One region of the Luteibacter sp. 9133 genome, then DNA from elsewhere that is predicted to be linked to it. Evidence: riboswitches for the same ligand, from Rfam matches in the RefSeq annotation. Region 1 holds a riboswitch; each other region holds the start of a gene.
The links. Region 1 has a riboswitch for cobalamin ahead of FA87_RS00010 (TonB-dependent receptor). Riboswitches for the same ligand answer to the same signal wherever they lie in the genome.
Positions count from the first base shown of each region.

Region 2: another riboswitch for cobalamin. It lies ahead of FA87_RS06530 (CoA-acylating methylmalonate-semialdehyde dehydrogenase); the one in region 1 lies ahead of FA87_RS00010 (TonB-dependent receptor).
Region 3: another riboswitch for cobalamin. It lies ahead of FA87_RS19525 (TonB-dependent receptor); the one in region 1 lies ahead of FA87_RS00010 (TonB-dependent receptor).

Region 1 covers NZ_JUHO01000001.1:586-8,240, reverse strand. The annotation lists gene FA87_RS00025 (GntR family transcriptional regulator) at 76-828, shown strand; gene FA87_RS00020 (SIS domain-containing protein) at 842-1,876, shown strand; partial or broken gene nagA (N-acetylglucosamine-6-phosphate deacetylase) at 1,899-3,049, shown strand; cobalamin riboswitch at 3,082-3,314, shown strand; gene FA87_RS00010 (TonB-dependent receptor) at 3,468-5,522, shown strand; partial or broken gene FA87_RS20115 (efflux RND transporter permease subunit) at 5,567-7,655, shown strand, end outside.
Region 2 covers NZ_JUHO01000001.1:1,505,473-1,513,127, forward strand. The annotation lists gene FA87_RS06500 (excinuclease ABC subunit UvrA) at 1-902, opposite strand, end outside; gene FA87_RS06505 (DUF2000 family protein) at 943-1,356, opposite strand; gene FA87_RS06510 (Lrp/AsnC family transcriptional regulator) at 1,435-1,944, shown strand; gene FA87_RS06515 (hypothetical protein) at 1,989-2,177, opposite strand; partial or broken gene FA87_RS06520 (aldo/keto reductase) at 2,349-2,741, opposite strand; gene FA87_RS06525 (VOC family protein) at 2,850-3,233, opposite strand; cobalamin riboswitch at 3,345-3,550, shown strand; gene FA87_RS06530 (CoA-acylating methylmalonate-semialdehyde dehydrogenase) at 3,690-5,204, shown strand; gene FA87_RS06535 (acyl-CoA dehydrogenase family protein) at 5,216-6,391, shown strand; gene FA87_RS06540 (enoyl-CoA hydratase) at 6,388-7,185, shown strand; gene FA87_RS06545 (enoyl-CoA hydratase/isomerase family protein) at 7,182-7,655, shown strand, end outside.
Region 3 covers NZ_JUHO01000001.1:4,491,590-4,499,244, reverse strand. The annotation lists gene pgl (6-phosphogluconolactonase) at 1-212, opposite strand, end outside; partial or broken gene zwf (glucose-6-phosphate dehydrogenase) at 209-1,744, opposite strand; gene FA87_RS19540 (GntR family transcriptional regulator) at 1,918-2,670, shown strand; partial or broken gene FA87_RS19535 (SIS domain-containing protein) at 2,684-3,717, shown strand; gene nagA (N-acetylglucosamine-6-phosphate deacetylase) at 3,740-4,891, shown strand; cobalamin riboswitch at 4,924-5,156, shown strand; gene FA87_RS19525 (TonB-dependent receptor) at 5,311-7,206, shown strand; gene FA87_RS19520 (efflux RND transporter permease subunit) at 7,411-7,655, shown strand, end outside.

The sequences.
Region 1 (7,655 bases):
GTTTGAATCGCTCACTGGTATTCGCGGGCTTGGACGGTCTTGCCGCAGTGGTCGTTGATTGGTATCTTCTCGACCATGGAAAGCGCTCTCGTCGCCGAATACCAACGCCTGCAGTACGACCCGGCCGCGCGGCAGCCGCTGGCGTACATGCGCCTGCGTCGCGCCATCCGCAACGTGATCGAAAACGGCGAGGTGCAGGTCGGCCATGCACTGCCCAGTGAGCGGGACCTGGCCAGGGCCCTCACGCTGTCCCGGGTTACCGTGCGCAAGGCCATCGGCGGCCTGGTCGAGGATGGTCTGCTCACCCAGCGTCATGGCGCGGGCACCTTCGTGTCCGAGCGCATCGTCAAGCCGCTGTCGCGTATGACCAGCTTCACCGAGGATCTTCGCGCGCGCGGGCTCAATCCGCGCTCGGAGTTCTTCGAGCGGGCCATCGGCGAGGTCACCCCGGAAGAAGCCATGGCGATGAATCTCTCGCCCGGCACCCAGGTGGTCCGCCTGCACCGCCTGCGCTACGCGGGCGACGAGCCGCTGGCGATCGAGCGCAGCGCGGTGCCACTCAACCTGCTGCCCGACCCCAGCCTGGTCGAGGACTCCCTGTACGAAGCGCTCGACACGCTGGGCAACCGCCCGCGACGTGCGTTGCAACGCCTGCGCGCGGTGGTGCTGGGCCCTGCCCAGACCCGGCTGCTCCGGCTCGGCGCCGGCAGTGCCGGGCTGAATATCGAGCGGCGCAGCTTCCTCGACGACGGCCGCATCGTCGAGTTCACGTGTTCCTGGTATCGCGGGGACATCTACGACTTCGTCGCCGAACTGCAGAGCGACTGACGGACCCTTCTTCATGACGATCCAGCCGCAAGACACCCTGATGTACCGCGAAGCGCACGAGACCGCCGAGGTCGTCGAGCGGCAGCTTGCCCTTAACGAAGCCGTGATCGGCGCCCTTGCCGAGCGCCTGCGCGCGAACCCGCCGCGCATGGTGATCACCTGCGCCCGTGGCAGTTCGGATCACGCGGCGATGTACGCGAAGTACGTGTTCGAGACGCAGCTGGGCGTCGTCACCGCCTCGGCCTCGCCGTCGGTCACCTCGATTTACCACGCCGCGCAGCGCCTCGATGGCGCGCTTTACGTCGCCGTATCCCAGTCGGGCAAGAGCCCGGATCTGGTCCGCAATGCCGAGGCCGCGAAGAAGGCCGGTGCGTACGTCGTGGCGCTGGTCAACGTGACCGACTCGCCGCTGGCGGACGTCGCGGACGTGGTCGTCCCGCTGCACGCGGGCCCGGAAACCAGCGTCGCCGCGACCAAGAGCTATCTCGGCGCGCTGTTCGCGATTCTGCATATCGCCGCCCGGTGGAGTGGCAAGGCCGAGATCGCCGACGCCCTGGCCGCGTTGCCCGCGCAGCTGCGCCAGGGCTGGGATGCCGACTGGTCGTCGCTGACGGAAGGCCTCGTCGATGCGCACAACCTGTTCGTGGTCGGTCGTGGCTTCGGCTTCGCCGGTGCGCTGGAAGCGGCGCTCAAGTTCAAGGAAACCTGCGGCCTGCATGCCGAAGCCTTCAGCGCGGCCGAAGTGAAACACGGCCCGATGGCGCTGGTCGGCCCGGACTTCCCGGTGCTGTTCTTCGCGCAGAACGACGACACGCTCCCGGGCGTGCTCGATGTCGCCGCCGAGTTCCGCAAGCGTGGCGCCAATGTCTGGATCGCCGCGCCGGGTGCGACGGGTGAGGGTGTGCTGCCGCTGGTCGCCACCGCACCGATCGCCGCGCCGCTGATCACGGTGCAGAGCTTCTACCGCGCCACGGCGGCGCTCGCGCTGAAGCGCGGCTTCAATCCCGACGTGCCGCCGCACCTGAATAAAGTCACCGAGACCGTCTGACCGCCACCCTCAAGGAATCGCCATGACCCTCGCCCTCGTCAACGGCCGTGTGCTCACCGACAATGGATTCCAGAGCGGCTTTGCCGTGCTGGTCGACGATGGAAAGATCACCGGACTGGCGCTGCCATCCGACCCGCGCGTGCGCGCGGCGGAGCGCCATGACCTCGGTGGTCGCACCTTGCTGCCCGGCTTCATCGACTGCCAGGTCAACGGCGGGGGCGGCGTGTTGTTCAACGATGCACCGACGGTCGACGCGATCCGCACGATCGGCGAGGCACACGCGAGATTCGGCACCACGGGTTTCCTGCCCACGCTGATCAGTGACGACGCGGAGGTCATGGCGAAGGCCATCGATGCCGTGAACGACGCCGTCGCCCAGGGCGTGCCGGGCGTGCTCGGCATCCATCTGGAAGGTCCCTTCATCGCCCCTGAACGCAAGGGCGTGCACGACCCGGCCAAGTTTCGCATCGCCGATGCCGACGATGTCGCGATGGTCGCGCGGCGCCACGGCGGCGTGACCCTGCTGACGCTGGCCCCGAGCGCGCTTCCGCGGAAGTACTCCAGCAGCTGGTCGCCAACGGCGTCATCGTAGCCGCGGGCCACACGGCTGCCGACTACGAGACCACGCGCCATGCACTGGCGACGGGCGTGCGCGGCTTCACACATCTGTTCAACGCGATGACACCCTTCACCAGCCGCGAGCCTGGCGTCGTCGGTGCCGCGCTCGAAGACCAGGCCAGCTGGTGCGGTCTGATCGTCGACGGCCACCACGTGCACCCGACCTCGCTGCGTGTCGCCATCGCGGCGAAGGCGCCACGGAAGATGATGCTGGTCACCGACGCGATGCCGCCTGTGGGCTCGGACAATCCGAACTTCGTGCTCAAGGGCGAAACCATCACCGTGCGCGACGGCGTCTGCCAGACGGCGGACGGCACGCTGGCCGGCTCCGCGCTGGACATGGCCACGGCGGTGCGCAACACGGTCGACATGGTCGGCGTAGCCTACGATGAGGCCGCGCGCATGGCGTCGACGTATCCGGCCGCGTTCCTCGGCCTCGGCGCCACCCACGGTCATATCGCCGCCGGTTACCGCGCCGACTTCGTCGTGATGGACGAGACCCATACGGTGATCGAAACCTGGATCGGCGGCGAGCGCGTTTACGCCGCGGGCTGATCGGGCGGTCGTGACAGCGCCCCACCCTCCGGTTAAAGTCGCGGGGTTCGGGTGTCCCCGGGGCGTCGCGCCACGGGGATGAAACGGGAAGCCGGTGCGCCGCCTCTGCGGCAAGGCCGGCACTGCCCCCGCAACGGTAAGCGCCCGGGGTCGTCACGGCCCCTCGGACACGGCTTCAGCCACTGCGACAGCGGGAAGGCGCCGGTCCGACACCCCCTCGGGGACGGCGTGAGTCCGGAGACCGGCCCGACGACGCGCCCGTGAGCCATCCCGGGGCGTCGTCCCGTTTCGGGCGATTCGCGGAGGGCGAATCCGGACAGTCATCCGGGTTCCGCCGGTGTGCCGTTCGCCGTATGTCCTCCTCGCGCGCCCTTTGAGCTACGCATTGCCGCGCTATGCGGCGGAGGAAGACCGTTCCATGAAGAAGACCCTGCTAGCGGCAGCCCTGCTGTCGTCGATCGCCGCTGCCCACGCGGCCGACGCACCGGACGCCCTCGATCCCGTGATCGTCACCGCGACCCGCACGGCCACGCCGCTGGACGAGGTACTCGCTCCGGTGACCGTGATCACCCACGAAGACATCGAGCGTCTGCAGCCGCGTAACGTCCAGGACCTGCTCGCCGGGCTGCCCGGTGTGGTCATGGCCAACACCGGCGGTATCGGCCAGCAGACCTCGCTGTTCATGCGTGGCAGCAACTCCTCGCACACGCTGGTCCTCGTGGACGGTGTCCGCGTGGGTACCGTGGGCGCGGGTCTGCCGGCTTACGAGCAGCTGCCGGTCGAGCAGATCGACCATATCGAGGTCGTCCGCGGTCCGCGCTCGAGCCTTTACGGCTCCGACGCGATCGGCGGCGTCATCCAGATCTTCACCCGCCACGGCCAGGCCGGCGAAGCGCCGACCCCGAGCCTCTCGGTCACCGGCGGCAGCCACGGCTACACCGCCGGTCAGGTCGGCGTGTCGGGCGGCACGACCCACGGCTGGTACAACGCCAGCCTCGGAGGCCAGTACACCTCGGGCATCAACGCCTGCCGCATCGGCGCGGGCACGGCGTTCAAGGGCTGCTTCACCGACGAGCCGGACCATGACGCCTATCGCACGTACAACGGCGCGCTGTCGGGCGGTTACCGCTGGGACGACGGCACCGAGCTCACCGGCAGCTGGCTGCGCAGCAAGGGCGATATCGAATACGACGGCGACTATCAGAACCTGACCCGACGCTCGCAGCAGGTCGCCGGCGCGAAGCTGGCCTTCGACGTGCTGTCCGCGTGGCGCATGTCGGTCAGCCTGGGCCAGAACCAGGACCGCGCCGACAACTACCTCAACGGCGCCAACAAGGGCTATTACGACGCGGACTTCAACTACGTCACCGGTGCCGACAAGCTGCGCGTGGGATATCTGTACTCTAAGCGCAATCAGGGTTCCTGGCAGAACGACTTCACGCTGGCCCCGGGCCAGACGCTGAGCGCCGGCGTCGACTACCAGCAGGAAAAGCTGAGCAGCGACACGGATTATCTCAAGGACACCCGCAACAACACGGGCGTGTTCGCGCTCTACCAGGGCGTGTTCGGCCCGCATGAGATCCAGCTGTCGGCCCGCCACGACCACAACACCCAGTTCGGCAACCACACGACCGGCTCGGCCGCCTATGGCTTCCGTTTCGACAACGGCATGAAGGTCACGGCCTCTTATGGCACCGCCTTCCACGCGCCGACCTTCAACGACGAGTACTACCCGTACGGCGTGCCCACGGTGAACCTCAAGCCGGAGAAGTCGCGCACCGCCGAGATCGGCCTGTCGGGTCGTCCGGGCATCTGGAACTGGGCCGTCAACGCCTACCAGAGCCAGGTCGACGACCTGATCGGCTACGACGCGAACTTCCTGCCGGTCAACGTCAGCAAGGCCCGCCTGCGCGGCCTCGAAGGCCAGGTGGGCGCGGACGTCGATGGCTGGCACGTGCGCGGCTACCTGACGCTGCAGCAGCCGCTGGACCGGGACAGCGGGTTCGAGAAGGACAACCTGCTGGCCCGCCGTCCGCGTCGCACCGGTCGCGTGGATCTGGACAAGGACCTGGGCGCGTTGACGCTGGGCGGCTCGGTCTACGCCTCGGGTTACAGCTACGACGACGCGGCCAACACGACGCGTCTGGGCGGCTACACGACCGCGGATCTGCGTGCCACCTGGCACATGGACGATGCCTGGAGCGTGCAGGGCCGGGTCGCGAACGTGGCGGACAAGCGGTACGAGACGGCGGCGTATTACAACCAGCTGGGACGGACGTATTACCTGACGCTGCGGTTCTCGCCGTACGCTGAGGGAGCACCGTGTAGGAGCGCGCCTGCGCGCGATGTTTCACGGCATCGCGCGCAGGCGCGCTCCTACCCCTGGCACCGGGCTCGGGCAAACGCCGCACCCCTGTCTTCCGGCAGGGCCCCCACTAAAGGCACACGCCACGGACCGGCGCGGACGTCATAAAGTCCCCGGGCGCGGGTATGCTTCCCGCGATCACAGGAAGTGTCGTGAACGTTTTTGCACCTTTCATTCGCCGGCCGATCGGAACCTCGCTGCTTGCGGCGGGGCTCGTGCTGTGCGGCTCCATCGCCTACATGCTGCTCGGCGTGGCGGCCCTGCCGTCCATCGAAGTGCCCGCCGTCTTCATCCAGACGCAGATGCCCGGTGCGAACGCGCAGACGATGGCCTCGACCATCATCGCCCCCCTGGAGCGCCACCTCGGCCAGATCCCGGGTGTGGACCAGATGTATTCCAACAGCTCGGAAGGCAGCGGCTTCGTCCGCCTCCGTTTCAGCATGGACCGCTCCACCGATGCCGCCGCGCGTGACGTGCAGGCCGCGATCAACGCGTCCGCCGCCGACCTGCCGGCCGGCATGCCCAGCCCCCCACAGTACTTTAAGTTCGACACCGGCCAGATTCCCGTTCTGCTGGTGTCGTTCACCTCGAAGTCGCTGCCGCCGGACAAGCTCTACGACGTCGTCGACACCCTGATCCGGCCCGCCGTGGCGCAGATCGATGGCGTGTCGCGCGTACAGGTCTTCGGCGGACCCCGCACGCCGTGCGCGTTGAGCTGGATACCCGCGCGTTGTCGTCCAAGGGACTCACCGCCAACGATGTGTCCAATGCGCTGCACGCCGCCAACGTGACCTCGCCGCAGGGCCTGCTGTCCGACGGCAAGGCACAGATGACGGTCGTCGCGAACGACAGCATTCGCGACGCGAAGGATTTCGGCGACATCCTCATCGCGATGCGCAACAACGTGCCGGTGCGCCTCTCGGACCATCGCCCGCGTCTACAAACGGCCAGCAGGACCAGTACCAGGCCGCATGGTTCCAGGGCGAGCGCTCGGTCACCATGCAGATGAGCAAGCGTCCGGAGGCGAATTCCATCGCCACCGCCGACGCGATCCGTGCCGCGCTGCCGCGCTTCCGTTCGCTGCTGCCGGCGGACGCGAAGGTCACCCCCATCTTCGACCTGACCCAGACCACGCAGTCCGCGCTGCACGAGGTCAAGGTCGCGCTGCTGATCAGCATCGTCATGGTCTTCCTGGTCATGATGGTGTTCCTGCGCCGTCTCGGTCCGACGCTGATCGCAACGCTGAGCGTGCCGTTGTCCCTGGCCGGCGCCTTCGTCGTGATGTGGACACTCGGCTATACGCTAAACACGATGTCGCTGATGGCGCTGGTGCTGTGCATCGGTTTCGTCGTCGATGACGCCATCGTGGTCATCGAGAACATCGTCCGGCACATGGAGAACGGCAGCAAACCGATGCCGGCGTCGCTCGAGGGCGTGCGCGAGATCGGCTTCACCGTGATGTCGATCACGCTGTCGCTGGTGGCGGTGTTCGCGCCGCTGCTGTTCGGCAACAACATGATCACCAAGTTGCTGCGCGAGTTCTCGGTGACCCTGGCGGCGGCCGTGCTGATTTCGGCCATCGTGTCGCTGACGCTCACGCCGGCCCTCTGTGCCCGCTATCTCAAGCACGACGAGCCCGACCGCCAGCCAGGCCGCGTCGAGCGCGCGCTGGAACGCTTCGATCGCGGGTTTCTGCGCCTGTATGAGCGCGGACTGGACTGGCGATGCGCCATCGGCGTCATGCGCTGGCAGCCACTCATCCTGCTTTTCGCCACCTTCGCGCTGGGCTTCGCCGTGGTGAAGACCGCCGGTGGCAATTTCATGCCCGCCGAGGACATGTCACCGCGGACGCCCAACATTTCGCCGGACGAGATGTCGCGACGGCTCAAACGCGTCGGCGAAATGATGCAGAACGACCCGGCCGTCGCCGATGTCACCACACTGCTCGGCAGCGGTAACGATGGCGCGGCCGTCGGCAACAGCGGCACCATGTTCATCGATCTGAAGAAGAAGGGGAGCGGCCCGGACCTGCGCCATGAATCCATGAAGGAATTCATGGATCGCAAGGGCAAGGAGTACGACAAGCTCTCCGATGTCCAGGTCTTCATGAATCCCGTGCAGTTCCTCGGCGGGAGCGGGGGCAACAGCAACCGCGGGCAGTACTCGTTCCAGCTGATCAGTACCGGCGGCGAACCGTTGCAGCCCTGGACGCTGAAGCTGGTGCGTCAGATGCGCAGCATG
Region 2 (7,655 bases), 1.5 Mb from region 1:
AACGACTCGCGCTTCAGGCGCTTCCCATCGCAGACCGGGCAAACGCTGCCGATCATGTAGCGCGACACGCGCTTCTTCATGAGCGGACTTTGCGTCGTGCTGAAGGTGTGCAGCACGTAACGCCGCGCACCCATGTACGTGCCCATGTAGCTGGGTTCGGTCTTTCGCTTCAGTGCCGCGCGGGTTTCCGCTGGCGTGAAGCCGGCATAGACCGGGACCGTCGGGGTTTCCTCGGTGAACAGAATCCAGTCGCGCTGCTTCTTTGGCAGGTCCTTCCAGGGCACGTCCACGTCGTAGCCGAGGGTGACCAGAATGTCGCGCAGGTTCTGACCGTGCCATGCCGGTGGCCATGACGCGATGGCGCGTTCGCGCAGGGTCAGCGTGGGATCCGGCACCATCGACGCCTCCGTCACCTCGTACACGCGGCCCAGGCCGTGGCAGTGCGGGCAGGCACCTTGCGGCGTGTTGGGCGAGAAATCCTCGGCGAACAACATGGCCTGGCCGGCGGGGTACGAGCCCGCACGCGAGTAGAGCATGCGCACGAGACTCGACAGCGTGGTTACGCTACCCACCGATGAGCGTGCTCCGGGCGTGCCGCGCTGCTGCTGCAATGCCACCGCGGGCGGCAGCCCCTCGATTTCGTCGACGTCCGGCACGCCGACCTGGTCGATCAGGCGTCGCGCATAAGGCGCCACCGACTCGAAGTAGCGTCGCTGCGCTTCCGCGTACAGCGTCCCGAAAGCGAGTGACGACTTGCCCGATCCCGACACCCCGGAGAACACGACGAGCGAGTCGCGAGGGATCACGACGTCGATGTTCTTGAGGTTGTGCTCGCGTGCGCCACGTACACGCACGAAGCCATGGAGGTCGGTCGAAGAGGGCGGGGATCTACGCTTGGTCATCCAGGGATTATCGCAGCCCCGGCTTGCGGTTCCCGTGAAATCAGGTGTGCAGGGGCACGCCCTTCGTGGCTTTCTCGATCGCCTTGCGAGGCCCGCGTAACGCGATGCCGACGAGGCGGGGCGCGTCGGCATCTTCCGCCAGGAAGGCTTCGCGGTTGGCGGCGTCGTGGCCGGTGGAGAACATCGCCTCGACATAGATCGCGCGGGTCACGTCGCGTTCGATGGCGACGCGATGCGCATGGGCGAGCTGCGTCGCATCGGCACCGAACACGAGCATCGGCTGCCCGAGCAGGCGCGCGTAGTGACGTCCGGCCGCATCGATGTATGGCTCGCCCATGGCATCCGCCGCCGCTCCGGCGATGCCGGTGGCCAGGAAGGCGGTGACGTTGAGCTTCTGCCATGTCAGCAAGTCGCTGCGGACGAGGATGGCGACGCGGGTGTCGAAGGTGGTCATGTCAAAGATTCTTCGCAGTCTGTTAGGCTGATTCAGTAAAACGCCGAATGTCATTCGGCGAAAGGGCAACAGACTGCCATGACGAAAAAAACGAAAGCCATTCCGGGCGATACCCCCGACGCGGTCCGGCTCGACGCGATCGACCGAAAATTATTAGGCGCGCTCTCCACCGATGCCACCCTCAGCTACGCGGAGCTGGCCGAACGGCTGCATCTCTCCGCACCCGCGCTGCATGAGCGGGTGAAGCGGCTGCGCAGGGATGGGGTCATTAAGGCCACCGTGGCTGTGCTCGATGGAGTGAAGGTCGGGCGTCCGTTGCTGACCTTCGTCCACGTGGACACGACCAGCTGGGCGGTGACACGCCAGCTGCTGGCGCTGCAGGCCTTTCCCGAGGTGGAGGAAATCCACACCGTGACGGGAGAGAGCGCGATGTTGCTGAAGGTGCGGACGGCCGATACGCGGGGGCTCGAGCACCTCCTGGAGCGGATTCACGCGATGGAGGGATTCAAGGGGACGCGGAGCTATATCGCTCTGTCGACGTATCTGGAGCGGGGGCCGAGTGCGGAGGAGGCTTCCGGGGCGACATAAAAAACCCCGCGGTGCGGGGTTTCTGACGCCGACTTACGGGAGGCTCAGCGATCGCGTCGCGCGCGAACCTTGATCCGCTGCATCCGGCGCTGCTGCATCATATTGAACCAGAAGGCCGTCTCCGTCACGACGCCAGCGGCGACGAGCAGCAACGTCCCTGTGACCGAACCGGCGAGAAAGAACACGACGGCCAGGGCGAACAAGGCGGCGAGGACGAGATAACGTTGGCTCATGGGTGACTCCTGCTTGCTGCGCGGCCCCGGGACCCGGGCGCGGCCTGATTCGATCCTCGGCTACCTACGAGATGGTGTCAATCGCGGAAACGTCAAGGGATTGTGGGCGATTCAGCCACGATAACGTCGCGCATCCACCAGCAGGGTCAGTGCGGGGGAGGTCTGCCGCCGGTTCGGGTCTACACGGTGCTGATAGAGCAGATCGATCTGCTCGATGCCCAGACGCTTGAGCGATCCCTCGGCGGCCTTGCGAATGTTCTCCGGGCGGCTGTCCAGACCCGTCTGCTTGTTCGTTTCCGGATCGAACGCGACGCCGAACTTCGTCGTGATGACGACGCGGTCGCGCATCGGCGCAAGGGCCTTACCGACGATTTCCTCGTTGGTGAACGGGCCATAGACCTCGGCCGTATCGAAGAAATCGACGCCCAGGTCCACCGCCTCGCGGATGAGCTTGACTGACTCGTCGCTGCTCAGCGCGTGGCTATAGCTGAAATTGAGGCCCATGCAGCCAAAGCCGAGGGCTGAGACCTCCAGGCCGCTTTTACCGAGAACGCGCTTTTTCATGGTGATCTCCAGAAGGTAGCCATGACGCCATGCTACCGACCGGGGGTCCAGCCATTAAGTGGGATAAACGGCTCGAGCCTGTGCGGGCAGTTCATCAATGATTTTCCATCAGCCGGCGTGAAACACCGCCTCGATGTTGTGGCCATCCGGATCCAGCACGAAACCGCCGTAATAGCCTTCGTGATAGTGCGAACGCGGGCCCGGCGGACCGTTGTCCCTCGCGCCCGCATCCAGCGCCGTCTGATGAAATAGCCGCACCAGCTGCTGCGAACTCACTCGAAAGGCGACGTGTACCGGCGGCTGATTGGGTGTGCCCTGGTAGATCCAGAAATCCGGCTTGCCGTCTTCGCCGAAACCCGCCACGTCGGTACGTCCCGTTTTCGAGGCGGGGAAGTGCACGATCAGTTCATAGCCGATGGAGGCCAATACGGTCGTATAGAACTGCTTGCTGCGCTCGAAGTCGCTGACGGTGGCGCCGGTGTGGTCGATCATGAGGATCTCCTGGGCGTGGAACGGCTGATCCGCGCAGCTTAGTCGGAATCCGTGGCGGCATCCAAGGCGCCTTTACTGCATCGCAGCGTGTCGCTCGCCGCGTCGCCGCCTACACTCCCGCTGGCCACAGGTGTCCTGCCGCCGCCATTCCGGTGCGCAGGGTGAAACGGGAAGCCGGTCCGATGCCGGCGCTGCCCCCGCAACGGTAGGCGAGAAAACCCGACTCAGAACCACTGCGGCAACGCGGGAAGGTGTCGGGGTGATGCGGATCGCATCGCTCGCAAGCCCGGAGACCGGCCCGTGGTGGGCACCGCTTGCGGTGTCTTCCTCGGGTGTTGCGGTGGGCAACCGGACGAGCTGGCTCGATGCGGCGTCCGTGGCCTCGAACCGACTTGTCTCGCTCACGCACGCCCGGTTTCGCGGGTGAGCGATATGGAGACAAGCATCATGAACGAGATGAATCGTGCCGCGACCGATGTCGCGACCGTCAAACTGCTGATCGACGGTGAGTTCGTCGAGTCGGCGACCCCACAATGGCGCGATGTGGTGAACCCGGCGACGCAGATCGTCCTGGCTCGTGTACCCTTCGCCACGTCCCGGGAGGTGGATGCGGCCGTCGCCGCCGCCCGGCGCGCGTTCGCCACCTGGCGCAAAACGCCCATCGGGACGCGGGCCCGCATCTTCCTCAGGTACCAGCAACTGATCCGCGAACACATGGCGGAACTGGCGGCGATCCTCACGGCGGAGCAGGGCAAGACACTGCCGGACGCCGAAGGCGACGTGTTCCGTGGCCTCGAGGTGGTGGAGCACGCGGCGGCCATCGGCAATCTGCAACTCGGCGAGCTGGCCAACAACGTGGCCGGTGGCGTGGACACGTACACACTGCTGCAGCCGCTGGGTGTCTGCGCCGGCATCACGCCGTTCAACTTTCCGGCGATGATCCCCCTTTGGATGTTTCCGATGGCCATCGCCACGGGAAACACCTTCGTGCTGAAGCCGTCGGAGCAGGACCCGATGGTCACCATGCGGCTGGTCGAGCTGGCGCAGGAGGCGGGCATTCCCAGGGGCGTGCTCAACGTTGTGCACGGGGGCGAGGAGGTGGTCAACGCCATCTGCGATCACGTCGACATCAAGGCGGTGTCTTTCGTCGGATCGACAAAGGTCGGTACGCACGTTTATCACCGTGCATCGCAAGCCGGTAAGCGCGTGCAGTGCATGATGGGGGCGAAAAATCACGCTGTCGTTCTGCCCGACGCCAACAAGGAGCAGACGCTCAATGCCATGGTCGGTGCCGCCTTCGGTGCGGCCGGGCAGCGTTGCATGGCGGCATCGACGGCGGTGCTGGTCGGTAACGCGCGGGAGTGGATTCCCGACATCGTCGCCAGAGCGAAGGCGCTGCGGGTGAACGCAGGCATAGAAGCGGGCACCGATGTCGGTCCACTGATCTCATCAGCAGCGCGTGAGCGCGTGGAGCGCCTGATCGACGCCGGTGTGGTGCAGGGGGCGACGCTGGAGCTCGACGGTCGCGGCTTTCGCGTGCCGGGTTACGACGAGGGCAACTTCGTGGGGCCGACGATTTTCTCGGGCGTGAAGCCTGGCATGCGTATCTACGACGAAGAGATCTTCGGGCCCGTGCTGGTCGTCCTCACGGTCGACACGCTGGACGAAGCGATCGATCTGGTCAACGCCAATCCCAACGGAAACGGTACGGCCGTGTTTACGCAGAGCGGTGCGGCTGCCCGTCGCTTTCAGGAAGACATCGATGTGGGGCAGGTCGGTATCAACGTACCGATCCCGGTGCCGGTGCCGCTGTTCTCCTTCACGGGATCGCGCGCGTCCAAACTAGGCGACCTGGGCCCTTACGGCAAGCAGGCGGTCATGTTCTACACGCAGACCAAGACGATCACGTCGCGCTGGTTCGACGATGACACGCGCGGCCACGGCGTCAATACGACGATCAGTCTCAAGTGATGGCGGCCGTCATGGACATTCCTGTGATGGGGCACGGTTTCGGCTTCAGCGACGAGCAGATGGCGTTTCGCGAGGCGGCGCGCGATTTTGCGGCATCCGAACTGGCGCCGCGTGCGGCGCACTGGGACGCCGAGAGCATCTTTCCGCGTGAGGCCATCGGCAAGGCGGGCGAACTGGGTTTCTGCGGCCTGTATGTCGACGAAGCGGCCGGCGGCAGCGGGCTGACCCGGCTGGATGCGGCGATTGTGTTTGAAGAACTCGCCGCCGCCGATCCATCCACCGCGGCGTTCATCAGTATCCACAACATGGCGACGTGGATGCTGGCGACGCATGCACGTTCTTCGTTGCGTGCCGAATGGGGTCCGACGCTGTGCAGTGGGGCGAAGCTTGCGTCGTACTGCCTGACCGAGCCGGGCGCCGGTTCCGATGCGGCGTCTCTGCAGACGCGCGCCGTGCGTGATGGTGACGCGTACGTGCTCCACGGCAGCAAGGCCTTCATCTCGGGAGCCGGCGCTACCGACATGCTCGTGGTCATGGCCCGCACGGGGGGCGAGGGTGCGCGTGGTATCAGTGCGTTCGCCGTACCCGCCGACGCCGAAGGCATTACGTATGGGCGTAAGGAGGACAAGCTCGGCTGGAACAGTCAGCCTACGCGGGGCATCACGTTCGACGGCGTTCGTGTGCCGGCGTCGAACCTTCTGGGCGAAGAGGGTGAAGGGTTTCGGATTGCCATGAAGGGTCTGGACGGTGGGCGGATCAACATCAGCGCCTGTTCACTCGGTGCCGCACAGGGCGCCCTGGACGCCGCGCGGCGTTATCTCGGTGAGCGGCGGCAGTTCGGGCGCAAGCTGGGCGAGTTCCAGGCCTTGCAGTTCAAGCTGGCCGATATGGCGACCCAGCTGGTCGCCGCTCGACAGATGGTGCACACGGCGGCGCGCAAGCTCGACGCACGCAGTCACGACGCCACGGTGTGGTGCGCCATGGCCAAGCGCTTCGCCACCGATGCGGGATTCAACATCTGCAACGACGCCCTGCAGCTCCATGGCGGCTATGGCTATATTCGCGAGTACCCGATCGAACGGTTGCTGCGCGACAGCCGTGTGCATCAGATACTGGAAGGCACCAACGAAATCATGCGCGTGATCGTGGCGCGCCACTTGCTCAACACTGAAGAGGAGTTGCGATGACCGGTTACAAGGACACCGACTGGACGGGGCTCAGGCTGGCGTTCGAAGGCCACACGGCCATCGTGACGCTGATCAACCCGCCAGCCAACACCTGGACGGTACATAGCCTTTCCGCGCTTCGCGATCTCGTCGCGGCGCTGAATGCGGATCGTGATGTCTACGCCCTGGTGGTGACGGGCGAGGGGGAGAAATTCTTCTCGGCCGGCGCCGATCTCAAGCAGTTCGCGGATGGCGACCGCGCGCTGGCGCGTGAAGCCGCCCGTCGGTTCGGTGAGGCCTTCGAGGCGTTGTCGGCGTTCCGTGGCGTGAGCATCGCGGCCATCAACGGCTATGCGATGGGTGGCGGCCTCGAATGTGCACTCGCATGCGACCTTCGCATCGCCGAGGAACACGCGCAGATGGCCTTGCCGGAAGCGGGTGTGGGACTGCTGCCGTGTGCCGGCGGTACACAGAACCTGCCGCGCCTGGTCGGCGAGGGCTGGGCGAAGCGGATGATCCTGCTCGGCGAGCGAGTCGATGCCGCGACGGCCTTGCGCATCGGATTAGTGGAAGACGTGGTTCCCCCAGGCGAAGGGTTGAATACCGCGCTCGCATGGGCAGCGCGTGCCGCGAAGCAGAGCCCCACCAGCGTGACGGCCTGCAAGCGCCTGGTGCAGGCGACGCGCACTCAGACGCACGCCGCCGCGCTCGTCGCCGAGCGCGAAGCCTTCGTCGACCTGTTCGACAGCGCCGATCAGACGGAGGGCGTACACGCCTTTCTCGAGAAGCGCCCGGCAGAGTGGAAGAACGCATGAGCGACGTGCTGTTCGAAGAGCGCGACGGGCGTGATGGCCGACGTATCGGCATCGCGACGCTCCATGCTCCGAAGACCCTCAACGGGCTCTCACTGACGATGGCGAGCCTGCTGGATGCCCAGCTTCGCGCATGGGCCGACGACGACGCTATCGCGGTGGTCGTCCTGCAGGGAGCCGGCGACAAGGCCTTCTGCGCGGGCGGCGACTTGCATGGCCTGTATCGAAGCATGGTCGACTACCGGGACGCAGGCGGCGGTGAGATCACGCGTAACGCGTATGCCAGTGAGTTCTTTTCGACCGAGTACCGGCTGGACTATCGCATCCACACCTATGCCAAACCGATCCTCTGCTGGGGGCACGGCATCGTCATGGGTGGCGGCATTGGACTGATGGCGGGAGCAAGCCACCGTGTGGTCACCGAGCGGTCGAAGCTCGCCTTCCCGGAAATTACCGTGGGACTCTATCCGGAC
Region 3 (7,655 bases), 4.5 Mb from region 1:
TCGACCAGCGTGATGGTGACCTTCGACCAGTCGATCTCCTGCTCGGCGAGCACGGCGAACATGACCTTGGGCGTGCCGCCGCCGGAAACGGCGATGCTGGCCTTGCCGCGCGCCTTGATCGCGGCGTCGAGCTTGCCGGCGATGTCGCGCGCCAGCGCATCGGCGAGAGTGAGCTTATCGGCGAAATCGTGCTGATGGATCTTGGCGTTCATGCTGCGTCCTCGGCCCAGGTACGGCCATCGCGTTCAATGAGCGCCACGGCGGCGCTCGGACCCCAGGTACCCGCGGTGTACGGCTTCGGCGTATCGCCGCTGCCCTCCCAGGCTTCGAGGATGGGACCGGCCCAGTTCCATGCGGCCTCGACTTCGTCGCGGCGCATGAACAGGGTCGGGTTACCACGCACGACGTCGAGGATCAGCCGCTCGTAGGCATCGGGCTGCTGCACGCCGAACGCCGCCGCGAAACTCATGTCGAGCGGCACGTGGCGCAGGCGCAGGCCACCCGGACCCGGATGCTTGATGGTCAGCCACAGCTTGACGCCCTCGTCCGGCTGCAGGCGCAGCGTCAGGCGGTTGGGCAGCAGCGGACCGTTGGTGGGATCGAAGATGGAATGCGGCAACGCGCGGAACGTCACCACGATCTCCGAGACCCGGTTAGGGAGGCGCTTGCCGGTGCGCAGGTAGAACGGCACGCCCGCCCAGCGCCAGTTACCGATCTCCGCCTTGAGGGCGACGAAGGTTTCGGTCCTGGACTGGTCGCTGCCGAGTTCGTCGAGATAGCCCGGGACGCCCTGACCTTCGGCCGCACCAGCGCGGTACTGCCCGCGCACGGTGAGGTTGCCGGCGTTGCTGGCGTTGATCGGGCGCAGCGAACGCAGCACTTTGAGTTTTTCGTCACGCACGGCATCGGGCGCCAGCGACGAAGGCGGCTCCATGGCGAGCATGCAGACCAGCTGCAGGATGTGTTCTGGACCATGTCGCGCAGCGCGCCGGCACGATCGTAGTAGCCCGCGCGATGACCGACGCCGACCGTCTCGGCGACGGTGATCTGCACGTGGTCGATATGCTGGGCGTTTCCACAGCGGCTCGAACAGGGCGTTGCCGAAGCGGAGCGCCAGCAGGTTCTGCACTGTTTCCTTACCGAGGTAATGATCGATCCGGTAGGTCTGCGACTCGTTGAAGACCCGGGCCACCGCGTCGTTGATGGCGTTGGCGCTTTCCAGATCGCGACCGATCGGCTTCTCCAGCACCACGCGCGAGCGCTCGCCGTTGAGACCGAGCGACCCGAGGCGCTGGCAGATGTCGGTGAAGATGTCCGGCGCGGTCGACAGGTAGAACACGCGGATGTGCTGGGCCTGCTGCTGCATCAGCGCGGCGAATTCATCCCAGCCTTCTTCCTTGCGCGCGTCGAGCGAGCGGTAGGAAACCATCTGGATGAACGCGTCCAGCTGGGCCGGAGCCACGTGGGACACGCCTTTCTCGACCGAGGAGCGGACCAGGTCGCGGTAGCCCGCATCGTCGAGGGCCTCGCGGGCCACGCCGATGAGGCGGCTGCTGGGCTGGATCTGGCCGTCCACGAAGCGATGGAACAGCGCGGGAAGAAGCTTGCGGACGGCGAGGTCGCCGGTGCCGCCGAAAATGACCAGATCGAAAGGTTCGATCGGGAGGAGATGAGCGCTCACGACAGTGGCCTGCTGGGATCGATGGGTATGCCGACGGATCGTACCAGTGACATACCAGGTCATACCAGCCCCGTACCACTCAAGGCGGCGTTTTCCGTCGCGATATGAGGCGATGACGCCGCAAAACGTTTACGGGCCGACTTTGCATCGTGCAAACGCCCGTTTGAATCGCTCACTGGTATTCGCGGGCTTGGACGGTCTTGCCGCAGTGGTCGTTGATTGGTATCTTCTCGACCATGGAAAGCGCTCTCGTCGCCGAATACCAACGCCTGCAGTACGACCCGGCCGCGCGGCAGCCGCTGGCGTACATGCGCCTGCGTCGCGCCATCCGCAACGTGATCGAAAACGGCGAGGTGCAGGTCGGCCATGCACTGCCCAGTGAGCGGGACCTGGCCAGGGCCCTCACGCTGTCCCGGGTTACCGTGCGCAAGGCCATCGGCGGCCTGGTCGAGGATGGTCTGCTCACCCAGCGTCATGGCGCGGGCACCTTCGTGTCCGAGCGCATCGTCAAGCCGCTGTCGCGTATGACCAGCTTCACCGAGGATCTTCGCGCGCGCGGGCTCAATCCGCGCTCGGAGTTCTTCGAGCGGGCCATCGGCGAGGTCACCCCGGAAGAAGCCATGGCGATGAATCTCTCGCCCGGCACCCAGGTGGTCCGCCTGCACCGCCTGCGCTACGCGGGCGACGAGCCGCTGGCGATCGAGCGCAGCGCGGTGCCACTCAACCTGCTGCCCGACCCCAGCCTGGTCGAGGACTCCCTGTACGAAGCGCTCGACACGCTGGGCAACCGCCCGCGACGTGCGTTGCAACGCCTGCGCGCGGTGGTGCTGGGCCCTGCCCAGACCCGGCTGCTCCGGCTCGGCGCCGGCAGTGCCGGGCTGAATATCGAGCGGCGCAGCTTCCTCGACGACGGCCGCATCGTCGAGTTCACGTGTTCCTGGTATCGCGGGGACATCTACGACTTCGTCGCCGAACTGCAGAGCGACTGACGGACCCTTCTTCATGACGATCCAGCCGCAAGACACCCTGATGTACCGCGAAGCGCACGAGACCGCCGAGGTCGTCGAGCGGCAGCTTGCCCTTAACGAAGCCGTGATCGGCGCCCTTGCCGAGCGCCTGCGCGCGAACCCGCCGCGCATGGTGATCACCTGCGCCCGTGGCAGTTCGGATCACGCGGCGATGTACGCGAAGTACGTGTTCGAGACGCAGCTGGGCGTCGTCACCGCCTCGGCCTCGCCGTCGGTCACCTCGATTTACCACGCCGCGCAGCGCCTCGATGGCGCGCTTTACGTCGCCGTATCCCAGTCGGGCAAGAGCCCGGATCTGGTCCGCAATGCCGAGGCCGCGAAGAAGGCCGGTGCGTACGTCGTGGCGCTGGTCAACGTGACCGACTCGCCGCTGGCGGACGTCGCGGACGTGGTCGTCCCGCTGCACGCGGGCCCGGAAACCAGCGTCGCCGCGACCAAGAGCTATCTCGGCGCGCTGTTCGCGATTCTGCATATCGCCGCCCGGTGGAGTGGCAAGGCCGAGATCGCCGACGCCTGGCCGCGTTGCCCGCGCAGCTGCGCCAGGGCTGGGATGCCGACTGGTCGTCGCTGACGGAAGGCCTCGTCGATGCGCACAACCTGTTCGTGGTCGGTCGTGGCTTCGGCTTCGCCGGTGCGCTGGAAGCGGCGCTCAAGTTCAAGGAAACCTGCGGCCTGCATGCCGAAGCCTTCAGCGCGGCCGAAGTGAAACACGGCCCGATGGCGCTGGTCGGCCCGGACTTCCCGGTGCTGTTCTTCGCGCAGAACGACGACACGCTCCCGGGCGTGCTCGATGTCGCCGCCGAGTTCCGCAAGCGTGGCGCCAATGTCTGGATCGCCGCGCCGGGTGCGACGGGTGAGGGTGTGCTGCCGCTGGTCGCCACCGCACCGATCGCCGCGCCGCTGATCACGGTGCAGAGCTTCTACCGCGCCACGGCGGCGCTCGCGCTGAAGCGCGGCTTCAATCCCGACGTGCCGCCGCACCTGAATAAAGTCACCGAGACCGTCTGACCGCCACCCTCAAGGAATCGCCATGACCCTCGCCCTCGTCAACGGCCGTGTGCTCACCGACAATGGATTCCAGAGCGGCTTTGCCGTGCTGGTCGACGATGGAAAGATCACCGGACTGGCGCTGCCATCCGACCCGCGCGTGCGCGCGGCGGAGCGCCATGACCTCGGTGGTCGCACCTTGCTGCCCGGCTTCATCGACTGCCAGGTCAACGGCGGGGGCGGCGTGTTGTTCAACGATGCACCGACGGTCGACGCGATCCGCACGATCGGCGAGGCACACGCGAGATTCGGCACCACGGGTTTCCTGCCCACGCTGATCAGTGACGACGCGGAGGTCATGGCGAAGGCCATCGATGCCGTGAACGACGCCGTCGCCCAGGGCGTGCCGGGCGTGCTCGGCATCCATCTGGAAGGTCCCTTCATCGCCCCTGAACGCAAGGGCGTGCACGACCCGGCCAAGTTTCGCATCGCCGATGCCGACGATGTCGCGATGGTCGCGCGGCGCCACGGCGGCGTGACCCTGCTGACGCTGGCCCCCGAGCGCGCTTCCGCGGAAGTACTCCAGCAGCTGGTCGCCAACGGCGTCATCGTAGCCGCGGGCCACACGGCTGCCGACTACGAGACCACGCGCCATGCACTGGCGACGGGCGTGCGCGGCTTCACACATCTGTTCAACGCGATGACACCCTTCACCAGCCGCGAGCCTGGCGTCGTCGGTGCCGCGCTCGAAGACCAGGCCAGCTGGTGCGGTCTGATCGTCGACGGCCACCACGTGCACCCGACCTCGCTGCGTGTCGCCATCGCGGCGAAGGCGCCACGGAAGATGATGCTGGTCACCGACGCGATGCCGCCTGTGGGCTCGGACAATCCGAACTTCGTGCTCAAGGGCGAAACCATCACCGTGCGCGACGGCGTCTGCCAGACGGCGGACGGCACGCTGGCCGGCTCCGCGCTGGACATGGCCACGGCGGTGCGCAACACGGTCGACATGGTCGGCGTAGCCTACGATGAGGCCGCGCGCATGGCGTCGACGTATCCGGCCGCGTTCCTCGGCCTCGGCGCCACCCACGGTCATATCGCCGCCGGTTACCGCGCCGACTTCGTCGTGATGGACGAGACCCATACGGTGATCGAAACCTGGATCGGCGGCGAGCGCGTTTACGCCGCGGGCTGATCGGGCGGTCGTGACAGCGCCCCACCCTCCGGTTAAAGTCGCGGGGTTCGGGTGTCCCCGGGGCGTCGCGCCACGGGGATGAAACGGGAAGCCGGTGCGCCGCCTCTGCGGCAAGGCCGGCACTGCCCCCGCAACGGTAAGCGCCCGGGGTCGTCACGGCCCCTCGGACACGGCTTCAGCCACTGCGACAGCGGGAAGGCGCCGGTCCGACACCCCCTCGGGGACGGCGTGAGTCCGGAGACCGGCCCGACGACGCGCCCCGTGAGCCATCCCGGGGCGTCGTCCCGTTTCGGGCGATTCGCGGAGGGCGAATCCGGACAGTCATCCGGGTTCCGCCGGTGTGCCGTTCGCCGTATGTCCTCCTCGCGCGCCCTTTGAGCTACGCATTGCCGCGCTATGCGGCGGAGGAAGACCGTTCCATGAAGAAGACCCTGCTAGCGGCAGCCCTGCTGTCGTCGATCGCCGCTGCCCACGCGGCCGACGCACCGGACGCCCTCGATCCCGTGATCGTCACCGCGACCCGCACGGCCACGCCGCTGGACGAGGTACTCGCTCCGGTGACCGTGATCACCCACGAAGACATCGAGCGTCTGCAGCCGCGTAACGTCCAGGACCTGCTCGCCGGGCTGCCCGGTGTGGTCATGGCCAACACCGGCGGTATCGGCCAGCAGACCTCGCTGTTCATGCGTGGCAGCAACTCCTCGCACACGCTGGTCCTCGTGGACGGTGTCCGCGTGGGTACCGTGGGCGCGGGTCTGCCGGCTTACGAGCAGCTGCCGGTCGAGCAGATCGACCATATCGAGGTCGTCCGCGGTCCGCGCTCGAGCCTTTACGGCTCCGACGCGATCGGCGGCGTCATCCAGATCTTCACCCGCCACGGCCAGGCCGGCGAAGCGCCGACCCCGAGCCTCTCGGTCACCGGCGGCAGCCACGGCTACACCGCCGGTCAGGTCGGCGTGTCGGGCGGCACGACCCACGGCTGGTACAACGCCAGCCTCGGAGGCCAGTACACCTCGGGCATCAACGCCTGCCGCATCGGCGCGGGCACGGCGTTCAAGGGCTGCTTCACCGACGAGCCGGACCATGACGCCTATCGCACGTACAACGGCGCGCTGTCGGGCGGTTACCGCTGGGACGACGGCACCGAGCTCACCGGCAGCTGGCTGCGCAGCAAGGGCGATATCGAATACGACGGCGACTATCAGAACCTGACCCGACGCTCGCAGCAGGTCGCCGGCGCGAAGCTGGCCTTCGACGTGCTGTCCGCGTGGCGCATGTCGGTCAGCCTGGGCCAGAACCAGGACCGCGCCGACAACTACCTCAACGGCGCCAACAAGGGCTATTACGACGCGGACTTCAACTACGTCACCGGTGCCGACAAGCTGCGCGTGGGATATCTGTACTCTAAGCGCAATCAGGGTTCCTGGCAGAACGACTTCACGCTGGCCCCGGGCCAGACGCTGAGCGCCGGCGTCGACTACCAGCAGGAAAAGCTGAGCAGCGACACGGATTATCTCAAGGACACCCGCAACAACACGGGCGTGTTCGCGCTCTACCAGGGCGTGTTCGGCCCGCATGAGATCCAGCTGTCGGCCCGCCACGACCACAACACCCAGTTCGGCAACCACACGACCGGCTCGGCCGCCTATGGCTTCCGTTTCGACAACGGCATGAAGGTCACGGCCTCTTATGGCACCGCCTTCCACGCGCCGACCTTCAACGACGAGTACTACCCGTACGGCGTGCCCACGGTGAACCTCAAGCCGGAGAAGTCGCGCACCGCCGAGATCGGCCTGTCGGGTCGTCCGGGCATCTGGAACTGGGCCGTCAACGCCTACCAGAGCCAGGTCGACGACCTGATCGGCTACGACGCGAACTTCCTGCCGGTCAACGTCAGCAAGGCCCGCCTGCGCGGCCTCGAAGGCCAGGTGGGCGCGGACGTCGATGGCTGGCACGTGCGCGGCTACCTGACGCTGCAGCAGCCGCTGGACCGGGACAGCGGGTTCGAGAAGGACAACCTGCTGGCCCGCCGTCCGCGTCGCACCGGTCGCGTGGATCTGGACAAGGACCTGGGCGCGTTGACGCTGGGCGGCTCGGTCTACGCCTCGGGTTACAGCTACGACGACGCGGCCAACACGACGCGTCTGGGCGGCTACACGACCGCGGATCTGCGTGCCACCTGGCACATGGACGATGCCTGGAGCGTGCAGGGCCGGGTCGCGAACGTGGCGGACAAGCGGTACGAGACGGCGGCGTATTACAACCAGCTGGGACGGACGTATTACCTGACGCTGCGGTTCTCGCCCGTACGCTGAGGGAGCACCGTGTAGGAGCGCGCCTGCGCGCGATGTTTCACGGCATCGCGCGCAGGCGCGCTCCTACCCCTGGCACCGGGCTCGGGCAAACGCCGCACCCCTGTCTTCCGGCAGGGCCCCCACTAAAGGCACACGCCACGGACCGGCGCGGACGTCATAAAGTCCCCGGGCGCGGGTATGCTTCCCGCGATCACAGGAAGTGTCGTGAACGTTTTTGCACCTTTCATTCGCCGGCCGATCGGAACCTCGCTGCTTGCGGCGGGGCTCGTGCTGTGCGGCTCCATCGCCTACATGCTGCTCGGCGTGGCGGCCCTGCCGTCCATCGAAGTGCCCGCCGTCTTCATCCAGACGCAGATGCCCGGTGCGAACGCGCAGACGATGGCCTCGACCATCATCGCCCCCCTGGAGCGCCACCTCGGCCAGATCCCGGGTGTGGACCAGATGTATTC